One region of the Streptomyces sp. NPDC087310 genome, then DNA from elsewhere that is predicted to be linked to it. Evidence: riboswitches for the same ligand, from Rfam matches in the RefSeq annotation. Region 1 holds a riboswitch; each other region holds the start of a gene.
What was found. Region 1 has a riboswitch for cyclic di-AMP ahead of ACIO3P_RS16800 (C40 family peptidase). Riboswitches for the same ligand answer to the same signal wherever they lie in the genome.

Region 1 (5,970 bases):
GGGCCGCCATGCCGTACGCCTCGTCCACGCGCCGCAGCGCCTGCGGGAAGGTGATCTTCTCCCGGAGCGCGAGGGCGTCGATCATGGCCTCCGCGCGGTCCCCGATACCGCGCTTGGGCACATTGAGGATCCGGCGCAGCGGTACGTTGTCCTCCGGATTGGCGAGGACCCGCAGATAGGCCAGGACGTCGCGGACCTCCTTGCGCTCGTAGAAGCGCACTCCGCCGACGACCTTGTACGGCAGGCCGACCCGGATGAAGATCTCCTCGAAGACGCGGGACTGCGCGTTCGTCCGGTAGAAGACGGCGACATCGCCCGCCTTGGCCTCGCCCGCGTCCGTCAGCCGGTCGATCTCGTCGGCGACGAACTGCGCCTCGTCGTGCTCCGTGTCCGCGACGTAGCCGGTGATCTGGGCGCCGGCGCCGGCCTTGGTCCACAGGTTCTTCGGGCGGCGGCTCTCGTTGCGCTCGATGACCGCGTTGGCGGCGCTGAGGATCGTCTGGGTGGAGCGGTAGTTCTGCTCCAGCAGGATCGTCGTCGCGTCCGGGTAGTCCTCCTCGAACTGGAGGATGTTGCGGATGGTGGCGCCGCGGAAGGCGTAGATCGACTGGTCGGCGTCGCCGACGACGCACAGCTCGGCCGGGTCCTCGCCCTCGCCGGAGGGGCCCACCAGCTCGCGTACGAGGGTGTACTGCGCGTGGTTCGTGTCCTGGTACTCGTCCACCAGGACGTGCCGGAAGCGGCGCCGGTAGTGCTCGGCGACGTCGGGGAACGCCTGGAGCAGGTGGACGGTGGTCATGATGATGTCGTCGAAGTCCAGGGCATTGGCCTCGCGCAGCCGCGCCTGGTACATCCGGTACGCCTCGGCGAGCGTTTTCTCGAAGCCGTCGACGGCCTGCCCCGCGAAGGTCTCCTCGTCGATCAGCTCGTTCTTCAGATTGGAGATCTTGGCGCTGAAGGACTTCGGCGGATAGCGCTTGGGGTCGAGATCCAGATCGCGGCAGACCAGCGCCATCAGCCGCTTCGAGTCGGCGGCGTCGTAGATCGAGAACGACGAGGTGAACCCGAGCCGCTTCGACTCGCGCCGCAGGATCCGCACGCAGGCGCTGTGGAAGGTCAGCACCCACATCGCCTGGGCGCGGGGGCCGACGAGCTGCCCGACGCGCTCCTTCATCTCGCCCGCGGCCTTGTTGGTGAAGGTGATCGCCAGTATCTGGCCGGGGTGGACGCTGCGGGTGCCGAGCAGATGCGCGATCCGGTGGGTCAGCACCCGGGTCTTGCCGGATCCGGCCCCGGCGACGATGAGCAGCGGCGATCCCGTGTGCACGACGGCCGCGCTCTGCTCCTCGTTCAGCCCTTCGAGGAGCGCGGCGGGGTCGATGACCGTACGGGGAGCGCCGTCGCGGTGGTACGGATCCCGGGCCGGGGGCACGTCGTAAGCGCCCTGGAACAGGTCGTCGGGCACCTGCTCCGGGGCGTGCTCGTCCTGGTCCTCGGGCGGCGGGGGGTGCTCGTCACCGGAGGGCTGGAGGTCGGCCAGGAAACTGTCGTCAAAGAGGCTGCTCATCGCTTAACGAGTCTAGGCCGCCGCACTGACAGTCGGCGCCGGACCGGGAAAGCCGGCCGGGGAAGTCGGCCCGGTGAGCCGTACCGGCGCGCCGGACGGTCCCGACTCACATACGCAGCGTAACGCTATACCCCGCATTGGGGCTCCTTGCACTCCACACGAGGAAATGGTCACAGAAATGTATCGGGCATATCGGCCATCCACCTTCACATCAGCGCCACATCTTGGCTAGCGTGCTCGATCAGGCAGCCCGTACCTCTGACGGCGATCCGCGCCGAGCGGGCGGCCCACGCCGAATCCGGGCTTTCCGCAAGGAAGTTCGGAACCGGGGACCCACTCTGCACGACCGGGGTGAATCGGGCCGTACGTTCGCCGTACGTTCAAGGCCCGTAGGGCAGCCTTCCGTTCCGCCCGAACCCGACAGCTAACCCGGTAGGCGGTCCACGGAAGGAGATGCCGAACTTGGCGTCGCATCGCAAGTCGCGCAGCCGTAGCGGAGAACACGTCAGCTCCCCCGCGGTCGGAGTGACGACGGCCGCCATCGCCTCGGTCACGCTGCTGTCGACGCAAAGCGCGGACGCCGCGCCCGCGGAACCCAAACCGTCCGTCGAAGAGGTGCAGAAGAAGGTCGACGCCCTGTACCGCCAGGCCGGTGGGGAGACGCAGACCTTCACCAAGGCCACCAAGGCGAAGGAGACGACGGCCAAGCAGAAGCGCGCGGTCGACCGGGTCATCGACGGCGTCGCCAGGAGCATCGACGGTGTCGCCAAGAGTGCGGACAAGCTGAACGAGGCCCGCCGTACGCTCGGTTCCTCCGTGGCCGCGCAGTCCAGGGAAGGCGCGGGCACCCCCGCGGCCGCCGTGCTGTTCGCGGACACCCCGCAGGCGCGCGTCGCGCCGGAGGGGACGACGGACCGGCTGACCGGCCGTCAGCAGGGCGCCGTCACCGCCTACCCGGCGCGGCCGACCGAGCCGCCGAAGGTACCGGGCCCGGCGGTCACGCGCCCGGAGTCGCCGGACGAGTCGCCGGAGTACCTGCGGACCAGTAAGGAGAGCATCCAGAGGAAGCTCGCCGAGGCCCGCTCGCTGCTGGCGCGGCTCACCGCTGAGGAGCAGGCGCGGCTGGCCGCCCTGGAGCGCAAGAGGGAAGAAGAGACCCGGCGCGCGGCGGAGGCGCAGGCCAAGGCGGAGGCCCGCGACAAGGCGGAGGCCGAAGCGGAGGCGGAGCGCCGGCGCGAGGCGGAACAGACTCAGGCCCAGGCCCGTCCCCGGTCGCACGCCCGGCCCTCGTCGGCCGACACGGACGCGGGCGCGAACACGATCGCGAACACGATCGCGGGCACGGACGCGGGCACGGCCGTCGGCACCGGTGCGGAGGCCGGGACGGGCGGCGACACCGCCGGTACGTACGCGGCCAAGGCGGCGAAGGTGCTCACCTTCGCCGACGCCCAGATCGGCAAGCCGTACGTCTGGGGCGCCTCGGGGCCGAGTTCGTACGACTCCTCGGGCCTGACCCAGGCGGCGTGGCGGGCGGCGGGCGTCGAACTGCCGCGCTCCACCGGCGAGCAGGTGAACGCCGGCACGCGCGTCGTCACCGATGACCTGCTCCCCGGCGACCTGGTCTTCTTCTACGACGACGCCAGCCACGCCGGCATCTACATCGGCGACGGCATGATGGTCCACGCGCCCAAGCCGGGCGCGAACGTGCGCGAGGAATCGATCTACTACATGCCGATCTACGGCAGCGTCCGCCCTGCGTGACCCTCTAGTGGCCCTCTGAGCCCGCCGGCCCTCCAGCCCGCTATAACCGGCCGGTGGCCTTCAGTGGTCCTCAGGGGCCCCTGGGCCCCCGTGAGGCGGCCGTCTCCGGCCCCGGCTTTCCGTGTCACCGGCGTCACCGGTGGTGTCCGCGCCTCGGCGCTCACCGCCGGTCGTCAGGTCCGCGCGGGAAGCCGGGGGTCAGGTCCAGAGCGTGGCGATGAGGATGTTGGCCACGGTCAGCCCGCCCACCGCGCCGAACAGCGGCTTCTCGGCGGCCTCGTCGTCCCGCTTCACGTACACGATGCCCAGGATCACGACCAGGACGGCCAGCTTGACGCCGATCTTGATGTTGTTGAGCGGCTGGTCGTCGGCCTGGTTGAGGCCCACCAGCACCATCCCCGTGATCAGCATCGTCAGCGCGCCGTGCAGCATCGGTGGGGTGAAGCGCGCCGCGCCGGCGCTCATCGCCTTCGTCTGGGTCAGAAAACCGCCGAGCAGGGCGGCTATGCCGATGATGTGCAGGGCGACGAAGACATTGATGAGTACGTCCATGCCGGGAGCGTAGCCGGGCCCTTATCACCCCGGTTCGGTGAGGTGCGGCTTACTTCCGCGATCGGTCGGGACCGTCCGGAAGGGCGCACTCCGTACAGACGATCGTGATCACGAAACGCCCCGGAACCTTCACCTCCCGCCAATACCCGCCATGCCGAGGCCATGTCGTGACCTGCGCCCTAACCTCTCGCGTACGGCCCCCTCCCCGGGCCGTACCGCGCGGCCGTACCGCACGGAATCGACGGAACCGAAGGAAACGGACCCCGCCCCCGTGGCAGCGCACCGGAACCACCGAAAACCCAGACAGCGCCCGTTCTCCCGGCAGGCCGGCCGCACCGCTGCGACGCTCGCGCTCGCCGGTGCGGCGACCGCCACAGCGGCGGGACCCGCGCACACCGAGCCCCGGCTCACCCCCGCGCAGATCAAGGCCGAGGTCGACGTGTTGTACACGCAGGCGGAGACCGCCACCGAGCAGTACAACGGCGCGAAGGCCAAGGCCGACGAGGCCCGCGCCTCGCTCGACGCGCTGCGCGACGAGGCCACGCGCAGGACGGACCGGCTCAACACCTCGCGCGGCGAACTCGGCTCGATCGCCACCGCGCAGTACCGCAGCGGCGGCCTCGACCCCGCCGTGCAGCTCGCCCTCAGCTCCCGGCCCGAGGACTACCTGGAGCGGGCCGGTCTCGCCGAGCGGGCGGGCAGTCGGCAGGCCGCCGCCGTCTCCGGGATCCGCAGGGATCTGTCGCGGATCGCCGGACTGCGCTCCCGGGCGGACACCCAGCTCGCTGATCTCACGGCCCGCCGAGCCGAGCTGGCCCGGCACAAGTCCACCATCCAGGGGAAGATCGCCTCCGCCCGGCGGCTCCTGGACGGGCTCACCGCCGAGCAGCGCGGCCAGTACCAGGGGCAGGACGGCGGGTACGCGGAGCGCGCGGACCGGGGGACGCCACGCGGTGCGGTACGGGCGCCGAACGCGCGGGCCGAGGCCGCCGTCGCCTTCGCGTACGGGGCGATCGGCAAGCCGTACGTCTGGGGCGCGACCGGCCCCGGCTCCTTCGACTGCTCGGGGCTGACGCAGGCCGCCTGGCGCGCCGCCGGGGTTGCCCTGCCCCGTACCACCTACACGCAGGTCAACACGGGCCGGCGCGTGGCGCGCTCCGAACTGGCCCCCGGTGACCTGGTGTTCTTCTACTCCGGCATCAGCCATGTCGGGATCTATGTGGGCGGCGGGCAGATGATCCACGCGCCACGGCCGGGTACGGCGGTCCGGCTCGCGTCGGTCGACGAGATGCCGTTCACGGGCGCCGCGCGCCCCGCCTGACGCCCCGGGGTGCCCTGGCGTCGCACCCCGGTCTCCGGACCGCTGTCTCCGACGGCCCATGCCGGGGTGCCCCGTCCCCTTCTCCGGTTCACGATGAGCAGCAGTAGGCCATCGGCCGGTAAAAGTGGACAGGAAAGGGGCGGTCGTGAGCCGAGCCACCGCTGTCAGTGCGACGTTCCTCGTCGTCGGCGCGCTGTTCGTCCTGGCGCCCGTGGGCGTCACCCCGAAGGGCTGCGGGGATCTGTCCGGCGGCCGGCTCTGCGTCGAGGGGCCGATCGGCGGCGCGGGCCCGTTCACCACCCGGTACGTGCGTACCGGGGTCGGGCCCGAGATCCCCGTACGCCTCGGGTACCAGCGCAAGGACGCCCGGATCACGGCCTTCCCCGGCTGGTTCGGCACCCGGCTCACCCGGCACGGCCGCGCCGAGCTGACCGGCGTCATCGACACCCGCCCCGGTGAGTGCATCCGCGGCGTACTGGACCATCAGGGGCGGCTGTACGTCACCCGCTGGCACTGCTCGTGAGCTGCGGGCGGGCGGGCCGGGCGGTCTGGGGCCGACGGCCTGTCAGACCAGTCGGCGGGCCGTCGCCCAGCGGGTCAGTTCGTGCCGGTTGGAGAGCTGGAGCTTGCGCAGGACCGCCGAGACATGGGACTCCACGGTCTTCACCGAGATGAAGAGCTGCTTGGCGATCTCCTTGTAGGCGTACCCGCGCGCGATGAGCCGGAGCACCTCGCGCTCGCGCTGGGTGAGCCGGTCCATGTCCTCGTC
Region 2 (5,970 bases), on a different contig from region 1:
GGTCCAGCGCGCGCAGCGAGAAGACCACGTCGACCAGGTCCTCGTCGCTCTCCCCCATACCGGCGATCAGCCCGGAACAGGCCGACAGACCGGCCGCCTGCGCCTGCCGCACGGTGTCCACCCGGTCGGCGTAGGTGTGGGTGGTGGTGATGTCGCCGTAGGTCGCCTCGGACGTGTTGAGGTTGTGGTTGTACGCGTCGGCGCCCGCGGCGCGCAGCCGCTCGCCCTGGCCCGCCGAGAGCAGCCCGAGACAGGCGCACACCTCGACGTCCTCGTTCTGCTCCTTGATCGCCTCGATGGTCCGCGAGACCCGGTCGACGTCCCGGTCCGTCGGCCCCCGGCCGCTCGCGACCAGGCAGACCCGCTTGGCGCCGCCCGCGACCCCGGCGGCGGCGACCTTGGACGCCTCGTCGGGTTTGAGCCAGGTGTACTTGAGGATCTCCGCCTTCGAACCGAGCCGCTGGGAACAGTACGAGCAGTCCTCCGGGCACAGGCCGGACTTCAGGTTGATCAGATAGTTCAGCTTCACCCGCCGCCCGAACCATTGACGGCGCACCTTGCCGGCCGCCGCGACCACGTCGAGCAGCTCGTCGTCCGAGGTCGCCAGCACAGCGAGCGCTTCCTCACGGGTCGGCGACTCGCGCCGCAGGCCCTTTTCCACCAGCGTGTTCAGCAGATCCATGGTGCCGATCCTGACCTATCCGGGCGCGTCATGACCACGGAGGAATCCCACAACACCGCCCGAGCGAGGTGTGTGCATGACCACACTAAGAATGGGTTCGCGGGCGGTTAGGGTCTGTGAGCTGCCTACAAAAGGACACGGTGCGGGAAACGTCCCGGACGGGACACCGCCGCGGACGCCCGACGCCGACGCCGCCGACGCAAGGACGGGACCGATGGAGCAGAATCCCCCGGACCGGACCGCTCCCTCCGACCGGACCGCGCCCCCGGACGGGGCCGCCCCTTCGAACCGGACCGGTCCCGCCGACGGGGCCGCCCCCGCCGACCCCTTCGACTGGACCGACGGGGAGGCGCTGCGCCGCGAGCGCGCCGGCTTGGTCCGTACGCTCCGGCCGCGCCCCGCCGACTCCGCCCTGCTGGACCTGGCGAGCAACGACTACCTCGGCCTCACCCGGCACCCCGCCGTGACCGGCGCCGCCGCCGCGGCCGCCCGCCGCTGGGGCGCGGGCGCCACCGGCTCCCGGCTGGTCACCGGCTCCACCGCCCTGCACGCCGAACTCGAACGGGAGCTGGCCGAGTTCTGCGGCTTCGAGGCCGCGCTGGTCCTCTCGTCCGGTTACGCGGCCAACCTCGCCGCCCTCACCGCGCTCACCGCCCGCGACGGGATCCTCGTCTCCGACGCGGGCAACCACGCCTCGATCGTGGACGGGTGCCGGCTCTCCCGCGCCGAGACCGTCGTCGTACCGCACGCCGATCCCGAGGCCGTGGCGAAGGCGCTCGACGCGCACCCCGGGCGCCGGGCGCTGGTCGTGAGCGACGCCGTCTTCTCGGTGGACGGTGACGCCGCGCCACTGGCGGAGCTGGCCGCGGTCTGCCGGGGCCGGGGCGCTGCCCTGCTCGTCGACGACGCGCACGGCCTGGGGGTGCTCGGCGCGGGCGGCCGGGGCACCCTCGACGCGACGGGCCTCGCGGGCGCCCCGGGGGTGGTGGCGACCCTCACCCTCTCCAAGTCCCTGGGCAGCCAGGGCGGCGCCGTCCTGGGACCGGCCAGGGTGATCGACCATCTCGTCAACGCCGCGCGGACGTTCATCTTCGACACGGGGCTCGCGCCCGCGGCGGTGGGCGCCGCGCTGGAGAGCGTGCGGCTGCTGCGCCGCGAGCCCGAACGGGCCGAGCGGGCCCGGGAGGTCGCCCGTACGCTGCACCGGCTGCTGACCGGGGCGGGACTGACGGCGGTACGGCCCGACGCCGCCGTGGTCTCCGTACAGGCGCCGTCGCCTGAGGCGGCCGTGCGCTGGGCCGCCGACTGCCGGGCGGCGGGGCTGGCCGTGGGGTGTTTCCGGCCGCCTTCGGTACCGGACGGCATCTCCCGGATCAGGCTGACCGCCCGCGCCGACCTGACGGAGGACCAGATGGGCGCGGCGGTGCGTACGGTCGTGGCGCTCGCGCCCGGGGCCGGGTCCGCGGCCCCGGAAGCGGGCTGACGGCCCGTCTACGCGGCAGGGGCCCGCCCGTCCAGCGCCCGGACGAAGGAGGTCCACGCACCGGCGGAGAAGGCCAGGTGGGGGCGGGCGGCGTTCTTGGAGTCCCGTACGGCCAGCGCGCCCGCGTCGTTACGGGCGCACTCCACGCAGTTGTTGGCGCCGACGCTGTGACTGCTGCGCCGCCACCTCCGCGGGGGTGAAAGGGGTAAGGGAAGAGAGGTGAGGGGCCCTGCGAGGCAAGCGGACATGATGCTCCCTACGCGCCGTCATTGATCCCGGCGATGAGATCCAATGAATCCTGTGTCGAGAGGGCGTGTGCCTGCATCGCGTGGAAGGCGACGCGGTACGCCTCAAGGTCCTCTTTCCGTTGCAGATAGAGGCTATTCGTTAAATGGTCGAGAATGACTAAATCCAGATCGGTAATGTTCGAAAAAGAGAAGATGACGAAGGGGCCGGTGAGTCCCGCGTAGCCGCCCGCGGCGAACGGCAGCACCTGGAGACGGATCCGGGGGAGCCGGGCCAGCTCGGTCAGCCGCCGTAACTGATCCCGCATCACCCCGGGCCCGCCCACCTCCCTCCGTAACACGGCCTCGTCGACCACGGCGTGCAGACGCAGCGGCGCCGCCGCCCGCGTCAGCACCTCCTGGCGGGTGAGCCGCACGTCGACCAGCGAGTCCACCGTCCCGTCCGGCGTCCCCGTCAGCGCGGCCCTGGTCACGGCGCGGGCGTAGGCCGGGGTCTGGAGCAGTCCGGGCACCACCGAGGTCTCCAGCGTGTGCGCGGTGCTCGCCTGGGACTCCAGCGTGATGAAGTCCCGGTACGTGGGCGGGATCACCGCGCGGTACGCCGTCCACCACCCCGGCGCGCCGTCGGCCGTGCCCGCGAGGGCCCGCAGCAGCGAGCGCAGCCGCCGGTCCTCGATCCCCAGGGCGTCGAGGAGCGCCGCCAGGTCGCCGTCCCGCACCCCGCTCACGCCGGTCTCGATCCTGCTCACCTTCGACTGGTGCCAGCCGAGCAGCCGGGCCGTCTGGTCACTGGTGAGCCCCGCGCTCCGGCGCAGTCTGCGCAATTCGTCCCCGAGTCGCTGCCGACGTACCACCGGAATATGCCGCATGGCCGAATCACCTCTCCGCTTCCTTCTCCGTCGCACCGATACGACGCCAAGGCGGAGAAGTTATCTTTCCGGCGCCCAAATACGGTCTCGCGTTGCAGAGTTCACCGCTTTGAGCGACAGATATATGCAGATCTCGGTGGATCGGAGGTACGGATGGTGCGATCAGTGGCAGGCTGTCGCGCAGCACGGTTCCGAGGCCGTCCGCGCAGCCATCAGCTCTGCGCCGGAGTCCGGTCCGGCGGGAAAGGGACAGCGTCGCCATGGCCGACCACCAGGAAGCATCCATCACCCTGCCGAGCGAGCCCGCATCGGTGCCGACGGCCCGAAGATATGTCGCGGAGCTCCTCACCGACTGGGGGCTGCCGGGCGAGGCGGCCACGGCGGACACCGTCCGGCTGATCGTCTCCGAGCTGGCGACCAACGCCGTGCAGCACACCTTCGGCCAGTCGCCCACGTTCACCGTGGAGGTACGGCTCGACCGCGAGGAGCAGTTGCGCGTCGGGGTCACCGACAGCCATCCGCGCTGGCCCCAGCGGCTTCCGGCCGCCGTGCAGCAGGACAACGGCCGCGGGATGGTCATCATCCGCTCGCTGACGGCCGAGGCCGGCGGGCGGGTGTCGGTCATCCCGACGGACGAGGGCGGCAAGACCGTCTGGATCGCGCTGCCCTGGACGGTCCCGCTGACGCCGGCCACCCCTGCCTGAGGTCTTCCAGGGCATGGAGGGACTTCCATGCCTCCCTGGGGCGGGGCGGCCGGCGGGTGCTCACTTCACCCGGCCGTACCAGACCTTCTTGGACCAGATCCTCTCCAGCCGTACCAGCGAACCGGTCTTCGGCGAGTGCCAGATCTTTCCCTTGCCCGCGTAGATCCCGACGTGGTACACGCTCCTCCCGTAGTGGAAGAAGACCAGGTCACCCTTGCGCCGCGAGGACGAGGAGATGTGCCGCGTCTTGTTGTACTGGGCCTGTGCCGTTCGGGGGAGCTTCTTCCCCGCCTTCTTGAACGAATAGAGCGTCAGACCCGAGCAGTCGAAGCGGTGCGGGCCCGTCGCGCCGTACCGGTACGGGGACCCCTTCTTCGACGCCGCGACCTTCAGGGCCTTGACGCTGAGCGTGGCGGCCTCGGCCTCTGACGCCGCGCCAGGTGCCAGCATGGTGCCGGCGACCGCCGCGATCGTGAGGGCCGATACGGCCCCCGCCCGGGACAGCAAGGACGGGACATGTGTCTGCGCAGTCATGCGCAACCCTTCGTCAGCCGCCTGTGAAGGATGACCTGTCGGGTTCGGACTGGCGAAGTTGCCCGGCCGCGTGAACGGCTTCACCCCGAGGGACGACCACGACGGGCGTCGTCCCGTACTGCCTGGGTCCTCCACTCCTGCCGATCCACTCCTGTCGACCCGACATCCGGAACGGCGGCAGGACTCGGCGTCCGCCCGGACCGCCCCGCCGGGGGTGGCGGGGGCTTGTCGTCCCAGGGATCTTGACCCAGAAACCAGTGGATTTCCGAGTTGAAACGACGATATGTGAAGTTCCTCACCCTTGGTCCATGTGGGTGGCGAGGGGGTGTTCCGCTCCCGGCCGGCGCGGGCCGATGAGGGCCGTACCTGCGACGTAACGATCAAGCGCGCCGACACTCCGGTCGGTTCGCGCAACTCGTCTCGCCGAATCCGTCCAGTCAGTTCATACGCCGAATGTGCGAGTCCTTCTCATATGGGCGCGGCCATACGGGAAGGCGACGCCCCGTCAGGCCGGGTGCTCGGGCGGCACGGTGACCCGCGCGGCCCGCCGTTCCCCGTCGAGCGTCCGCAACGCCCTGGCCAGGGTCGCCGCGTACAGCTCGCTCTCGCCCCGCCGGTGCATGGCCGTCAGGGCGTCCCGCAGCCCGGCCACTTGAGCCGGCAGCGCCTGGGCCGCGCGCAGGGCGCCGTACGTGTCCGTCCCGCGCGCCGGGTTGATCCGGCCCAGCAGGTCCACGATCCGCAGATAGTGGTCGACGACCTCGCCCTCGGCCCGGGTGAGGGCGGGCAGCGGCGGCAGTTCGGGTGGCAGCACCGGCGCTCACCGCCCGCCGGCGGAGGTCTTGCGGTTCTGGACGACGTGGTCGATCAGTCCGTACGACCGCGCCCCCGGCGCGTCGAGGATCGTGTCCCGGTCGATGTCGCCGGCGATCCGCTCGGTGCTCCGTCCGGTGTGGCGTGCCAGCGTCGCGGTGACCAGCTCCCGCAGCCGCAGCAACTCCTGCGCGTGGATCATCAGATCGGACGGCTGTCCCCGCATCGGCTCCTCGGCGGCGGGCTGCCGGAGGACGATCCGGGCGCCGGGCAGCGCCAGCCGTTTGCCGGGCGCGCCCGCCGCCAGGAGGACGGCGGCGGTCGAGACGGCCTGGCCGAGACAGGTCGTGGCCACGTCGCAGGTGACGATCTGCATCGTGTCGTGGATCGCGGACATCGCGCTGATGGAGCCGCCAGGCGAGTTGATGTAGAGGCTGATGTCCTGGTCGGGCGCGGCGTACTCCAGGTGGATGAACTGCGCGATCACATCGTTCGCCGCGGTGTCGTCGACGGGCGTGCCCAGGAAGACGATCCGGTCCTCCAGGAGCCGGGAGTACGGGTCGAGGGTGCGGGTTCCGTTGCTCGTCCGCTCGGTGAACTCGGGCAGGACGTGGCGGGCCGAAGGGCGGTTCATGGCAGA
Region 3 (5,970 bases), on a different contig from region 1:
CTGGACCAGCGGCGGTACGACGTCTTCCGCCACGAGCTGCTGCGCCGCGGCATCCACACCAACGCGCACGGACTGGCCTGCTGGTTCGTGTCGGCCGCGGTGACGGAGGACGACACGGACCGCACCTGCGCCGCGATCGACGAGGTCTTCGCGGTGCTGGGGGGAGGGGGAACACCGGGAGCGGAGGGGCGGATGTGACGCACGCTACAGTCCGGTACGGAAATCAGCGCCCCCGAGATGCTGCGTACGGAGCGGGATCGACGCACTCTTGGCCGTATGAGTGATGCACCGATCGTCGTCCACCGGGCGTCCGGGACAGGCGGGCGGCGGGTCACGGTCCGCGGGCGGATCATGGGACTCGCCCATTCCGACGACCACCTGGTCGAATTCCTGCGGCTGGCCGGGCTGCCCGACGCCTGGGAGCTGCTCGACGACCCGAGCTGGGTGGAGTGGCAGGGCGGGCCCGCGCACGAGTACAGCGTGGTGGTGTGAGGGCCCGCCGCCCCGGCCGGGCAGGCCGACGGGCCCGCCGCCCGGCCCGCCGCCCGGCCGACGGGCCCCTCTACAAATGATCAGTCCGCGACGAGCGCGGCGAGCTGCGTCAGGCCGTCGATCCGCCAGTCCGCCGCCTTGACCACGGCCGGGTCGTCCGCCCACAGGTACCCCCACGGCCCGCGCCGCAGATGAGCCGTGCGCAGGCCCGCCTCCTTCGCGGGGAACAGGTCGTACGCCGGGTGGTCGCCCACGTACACCGTCCTGTCGGGCGCCGCCCCCGCCGCCTCGCTCACCCGCGCGAAGAACTCCGGGGACGGCTTGGCGACGCCCCACTCGCCCGAGGTCGCGACGAGATCCGCCGGCAGGTCCAGGCCGCGCAGCAGCTCGCCGGCCCTGGCGGTCTGGTTGCCCGCCAGGACGACCCGGACGCCGAGCTTCCTGAGGCCCGCGAGGGCCGGCCGTACGTCGGGATAGAGGTCGGACTCGTCGAGGTGCTGGCCGCGCCCCGCGGCCTCCCTGGCGCGGTACGCCTCGGCGACGTCCATACCGGGTCTGATGAGGCGCAGCGCCTCGGTGTCGTCCTTGTCCTGGACGGTGGCGGCGCCGACGAGCGCGGAGATGGTGTGGCGCGGGATGCCGAGCCAGTCGGCCCAGGAGGCCCAGTGGCGGTCGTCGCGCACGAGGGTCTCGCCTACGTCGAACACGATGCTTTCGATCACCGGTCCCAGCGTAGGGGGATACGCTCCGCCGATTGTCAGTGGCTGGCCGTAGCCTTGCTCCTATGTTCGCTTCTTCTTCCACCCCGAAGTCCGCGTCCCCGTCCCCCGTCAGATCCGCCGCTGTGGTGAACGCGGAGATCCGCGCGCTGTGGGCGCGTGCGGGCAGCGCGCTGTCGTCGGCCGAGCAGGAGCGCTACCAGCGGCTGCTGGTGGAGTGAGCCGCCGCCGTACGGGCCGATGTCGTGGAGGCCGCGTAGCGCCCTTCCGGAGGCCCCGCCGGGTAAGTGGTCATGACCGTGCTCCGGATGGCGTAGAGTTGCATTCAACGGCGCGGGGTGGAGCAGCTCGGTAGCTCGCTGGGCTCATAACCCAGAGGTCGCAGGTTCAAATCCTGTCCCCGCTACTGGAAGAAAACGAAGGCCCGGATTCCTTGAGGAATCCGGGCCTTCGTCGTGTTCCGGTCCAAGACTCCGGCCCCGACGTCGGGGCTTGACCTTTACGTAACGTCAACTTCTACCGTGAACGTCATGGAGTGGTCGATCCAGGACATCGCGAAAAAAGCCGGTACGACGAGCCGTACGCTCCGGCACTACGGCGAACTGGGGCTGCTGGAGCCCAGCAGGACCGGTGCCAACGGCTACCGGTACTACGGCCAGGACGCCCTGGTCCGGCTCCAGCGGATCCTGCTGCTGCGGGAGCTGGGGCTCGGGCTGCCGGACATCGCCCGGGTACTCGACGGCCGGCAGGACACGGCCGCCGCCCTGCGGGGCCATCTGGGGCTGCTGGAGCAGGAGCGCGAGCGCATCGGACGGCTGATCGCGTCCGTGCGGACCACTCTCCACAAGACCGAGAACGGAGAGGAACTCATGGCGGAAGAAGTGTTGGACGGCTTCGCGCACACGCGGTACGAGCAGGAGGTCACCGAGCGGTGGGGCCGCCCCGCCTACGAGAAGAGCGACCGCTGGTGGCGCTCGCTGAGCGAGGGGGAGCGCCGGGCGTTCGTCGAGCAGCACGAGTCGATCGCCCGCGACTGGGGGCGTACGGCGGCGGCCGGGCACGGCGCGTCGAGCGACGAGGCGCAGGCGATCGCCCGGCGTCACTGCGACTGGCTGTCGGTGACCATGGAGCCCACCAGGTCCTATGTCATCGGGGTGACGGCCATGTACGTCGATGATCCACGTTTCACCGCGACGTATGACCAGTACGGTGAAGGTACGGCTGTGCTCGTGCGGGACGCCATGAAGGTGTACGCCGAGCGCCACCTGACCGACTGAGCGTTTCCACATCGGTTCTCCGTGGTCCAGTACCGGTCTCCTGTCGGCAGTACCGGTCTCCTGATCGGTGGTACCGGTTCTCCGTAGCCCAGTCGGCCGACGGCGGGTCGCTGCCCGGCGCGGCAGCGGCCAGCCTGGGTGGAGCGCGGTACCGTCCGCAGCCGTCGGCGGATCGGGCAGGAGACGACTGGTGGGGAAGCTCAGGAAGATCGGAGAACGCCTCGGCGGCAGGACCAGGCAGGACGCCGACGGCGCCGGGTTCTGGGGTGCCGACGGTGCGGGTTTCTGGGCCACCGGTACGAACGGGCGCGACCACCGGCGCGACCCCGCCAGGGACCTGGGACAGGCCGGGGACCGGGCGCCGTACGGACAGCGCGGACCGTACGGGTACGGGCGGCGCCTCGCCGGGCGCCGGTTCGTCCGGTTCCTGCCCGCGCTGGTGATCATCGGCGGGGTGATCCTGGACCTGGCGACCCCGACGCGGGTGACCTCCTCGCCGCTCTTCGCCGCCGCCCCGCTGATCGCGGCGCCGTTCTACCCGCTCTTCGGCACCCTGCTGGTGGCCCTGGCCTCGCTCGCCGCCGAGGTGGCGCTGCGCGCCCATACGGGCACGCTGACCACGGTGGTGTCGATCAGCGAGCTGCTGACGGTGCTGGTCGTCTCCGCCCTCGCGCTCTACATCAACGGGGTCGTCAGACGCAGCGGCGAACGGCTGGCCTCCGCCCGCATCATCGCGGAGACCGCCCAGCGCGCCGTGCTGCCCAGACCCGCGGAGCGGATCGGGGGGCTGCGGATCGCGGCGCGGTACGAGGCGGCGCAGGAGGGCGCTTTCATCGGCGGGGACCTCTTCGCCGTACAGGACACGCCGTACGGGGTGCGGCTGGTGGTCGGTGACGTACGGGGGAAGGGGCTGGAGGCGGTCGAGGCGGTCGCCGTGATCATCGGGTCGTTCCGGGAGGCGGCGGAGCAGGAGAGTTCGCTGGAGGGGGTCGCGCAGCGGCTGGAGCGCTCGCTCCTGCGCGAGGGGACGCGGCGGGACGGGCTCGATGTCTTCGAGGGGTTCACCACGGCCGTACTGGCGGAGATCCCGCACGGCGAGGGCGTCGTACGGCTCGTCAACCGGGGGCATCCCGAGCCGCTGCTGATGTGCCACGACGGAGCTGTACGGATGCTGGCGCCGCGCGACCCCGCGCTGCCGCTCGGCATGAGCGAGCTGGGCGCGTGGCCGGACCGGGCGGAGCAGTCCGCGTACCCCGACGGCGCGACGCTGCTCTTCTACACGGACGGGCTCACCGAGGCGCGCGACGACCAGGGGGTCTTCTACGTCCCGCGCGAGCGGCTGAACGGGCGGATCTTCCAGGGGCCCGACGAGATGCTCCAGGCGCTGATCGACGACGTACGGCTGCACACGGGCGGCGGCAGCCAGGACGACATGGCGCTGCTGGCGGTCAGCCGGCCCACGGAGGGGGAGCCGGAGCGGCGCAGGACGATGCCGATCGTGCCGTGACGCGAGTCCATGAGGCGAGTCCGTGAGGCTCCCCGCGTCGGCCTCCGTCGGCCCCCGTGACGCGAGTCCGTGAGGGAAGTGTGAGGGGGCGTCACCACCGGCGGTCACGAACCGTGATCGGTACGTACCCCTCCGCACAACAAATGACATACCGTCAAGTATGTGCGGTGGACGGATATGCCCCGGGCGTCGATCAACTCGCCCTGATGCGCGTTCTTGTGTCCCGGTACGTCCGATGCGAAGTCGTTAACGATCACCGGGAACAGCTTGGAATAACGCCCTGGTCTCTATTAACGTTCGATAACGCAGCGCGGTCGTCCCAGCCGTCGTCAGAGATGGCACCGTGCGCGCGCGCCGAATCCCGCGAGGGAACCGGGGAACCACCCATTGGGGTGAATCGGGAGTTACTTGCCGCTTTGCGTGGCAGGGGACACCCGTAGGAGACCTTCCTGCTCCGAACCCGTCAGCTAACCCGGTAGGCGAGAAGGAAGGAAAGGAGCACGCCTCAGTGGCGTCCAACCAGTCTGCCCCCACGGCGACCTTCGAACCCCACTCCTTCGGCAGCGGCGGTGAGAACGAGGCGCCCGGCACCTGGGGGGAGTGGAACCCCACCGAGGAGTCCGTCCGTCCCGTACGCGGCAAGCACCGCGTCGCCAGACAGCGCAACGGACTCGCCCGCAGCTCCACCGTCCTCGGCGTCGGCGTCATCGCCGCTGTCGGCGCGGGCGGCATCGCCACCGCGCAGGACAAGCCCGCTGTCTCCATATCCCTGCCCGATGCCATCGCGGACAACCTTCCGGACGCCAAGTCCCTGCCGGGGATGGCCTATCTCGGCTCGGACGACTCGGACTCCGAGTCCGACGTGCTGGCCCGTGAGCCGCTGACCACCGCCGGGCTGACGATCTCGGACACCGAACAGGGCGCCACCGACGCCGGCGAGGCGCTGCGCGCCCGCATCCTCCAGCAGGCCGAGCGGCAGCAGACCGAGGCCGACGCCACGCAGAAGGCGGCGGTGCAGGACGCGGCGGCCGAGAAGGCCGCGGCCCAGGCCAAGGCGCGCCAGACCGACGCCGAGAAGAAGATCGAGGCGGCCAAGAAGAAGGCCGAGGCGGAGGCCAAGGCCAAGGCCGAGAAGGAACGTCTCGCCAAGCTGGCGGCCAGCTACTCCCTCCCCACCTCCTCGTACACCCTCACCTCCTCCTTCGGGCAGTCCGGCTCCCTCTGGTCCTCCGGCTACCACACCGGCCTGGACTTCGCGGCGCCCACGGGCACCCCGATCAAGGCCGTGCACAGCGGCACCGTCAAGTCGGCCGGCTGGTCGGGCTCGTACGGCTACCGCACGGTCCTGGAGCTGGATGACGGCACGGAGGTCTGGTACGCGCACCAGTCCTCGCTCTCCGTCAGCGCCGGGCAGAAGGTCTCCACCGGTGAGGTCATCGGCCGTGTCGGCGCGACCGGCAACGTGACCGGGCCGCACCTCCACCTGGAGGTCCACACCTCCGGCGGTGCGGGCATCGACCCGATGGCCTGGCTGAACGGCAAGGGCATCAACCCCTGAGCCCCGCCCCGTCCGCCCTGGCCCCCGCCCTCGCGGGGGATCAGTACTGCCGGTACGGGTTGTAGCCGTCGTAGTCGATGTACGGCGGCGGTACCCGCACCCGGCCCGTGGCCCGCGCCGCATAGGTCAGCGCGGGCCCCGCTATCTCCTTGCGCTCCCACAGGTGGTGCAGCAGCTCCTGCTCGCGCTCCACGAAGTCCGGGCCGACCGGGTCCCGCCCGGCCCGGTGGCGCAGGAACGCCAGGGCCGTCGCGAACGCCTCGTACTCCCCCACCACCCGCGCCGCCGCGCGCCCGTGGCTGCGGCTCGCGAACCCCCGCGCCATGGTGCGCGCCCGCATCGAGGAGAGCGCGAGGGGCGCGGCCGGGGCCAGCCAGCCCGCGGCGGCGTACGCGGGCAGCTCGGCCGCGAGGGTCC

Region 2: linked by a shared signal. The riboswitch ahead of ACIO3P_RS23730 (C40 family peptidase) and the one ahead of ACIO3P_RS16800 (C40 family peptidase) in region 1 are both predicted to bind cyclic di-AMP.
Region 3: linked by a shared signal. The riboswitch ahead of ACIO3P_RS10545 (M23 family metallopeptidase) and the one ahead of ACIO3P_RS16800 (C40 family peptidase) in region 1 are both predicted to bind cyclic di-AMP.

Annotation. Positions count from the first base shown of each region.
Region 1 is NZ_JBIUYF010000004.1:360,147-366,116, reverse strand. Features, by position in the region: gene pcrA (DNA helicase PcrA) at 1-1,567, opposite strand, end outside; cyclic di-AMP (ydaO/yuaA leader) riboswitch at 1,848-2,022, shown strand; gene ACIO3P_RS16800 (C40 family peptidase) at 2,021-3,328, shown strand; gene ACIO3P_RS16795 (hypothetical protein) at 3,527-3,880, opposite strand; gene ACIO3P_RS16790 (NlpC/P60 family protein) at 4,152-5,201, shown strand; gene ACIO3P_RS16785 (hypothetical protein) at 5,347-5,724, shown strand; gene ACIO3P_RS16780 (response regulator transcription factor) at 5,767-5,970, opposite strand, start outside.
Region 2 is NZ_JBIUYF010000006.1:182,628-188,597, forward strand. Features, by position in the region: gene bioB (biotin synthase BioB) at 1-682, opposite strand, end outside; gene ACIO3P_RS23710 (8-amino-7-oxononanoate synthase) at 897-2,165, shown strand; gene ACIO3P_RS23715 (DUF397 domain-containing protein) at 2,174-2,413, opposite strand; gene ACIO3P_RS23720 (helix-turn-helix domain-containing protein) at 2,422-3,279, opposite strand; gene ACIO3P_RS23725 (ATP-binding protein) at 3,540-3,983, shown strand; gene ACIO3P_RS23730 (C40 family peptidase) at 4,044-4,517, opposite strand; cyclic di-AMP (ydaO/yuaA leader) riboswitch at 4,521-4,717, opposite strand; gene ACIO3P_RS23735 (hypothetical protein) at 5,023-5,331, opposite strand; gene ACIO3P_RS23740 (ATP-dependent Clp protease proteolytic subunit) at 5,338-5,964, opposite strand.
Region 3 is NZ_JBIUYF010000003.1:21,582-27,551, reverse strand. Features, by position in the region: gene ACIO3P_RS10580 (aspartate aminotransferase family protein) at 1-198, shown strand, start outside; gene ACIO3P_RS10575 (hypothetical protein) at 277-492, shown strand; gene ACIO3P_RS10570 (HAD family hydrolase) at 573-1,211, opposite strand; gene ACIO3P_RS10565 (hypothetical protein) at 1,277-1,432, shown strand; tRNA gene ACIO3P_RS10560 (tRNA-Met) at 1,544-1,617, shown strand; gene ACIO3P_RS10555 (MerR family transcriptional regulator) at 1,742-2,488, shown strand; gene ACIO3P_RS10550 (PP2C family protein-serine/threonine phosphatase) at 2,826-3,995, shown strand; cyclic di-AMP (ydaO/yuaA leader) riboswitch at 4,338-4,492, shown strand; gene ACIO3P_RS10545 (M23 family metallopeptidase) at 4,504-5,553, shown strand; gene ACIO3P_RS10540 (PrsW family intramembrane metalloprotease) at 5,594-5,970, opposite strand, start outside.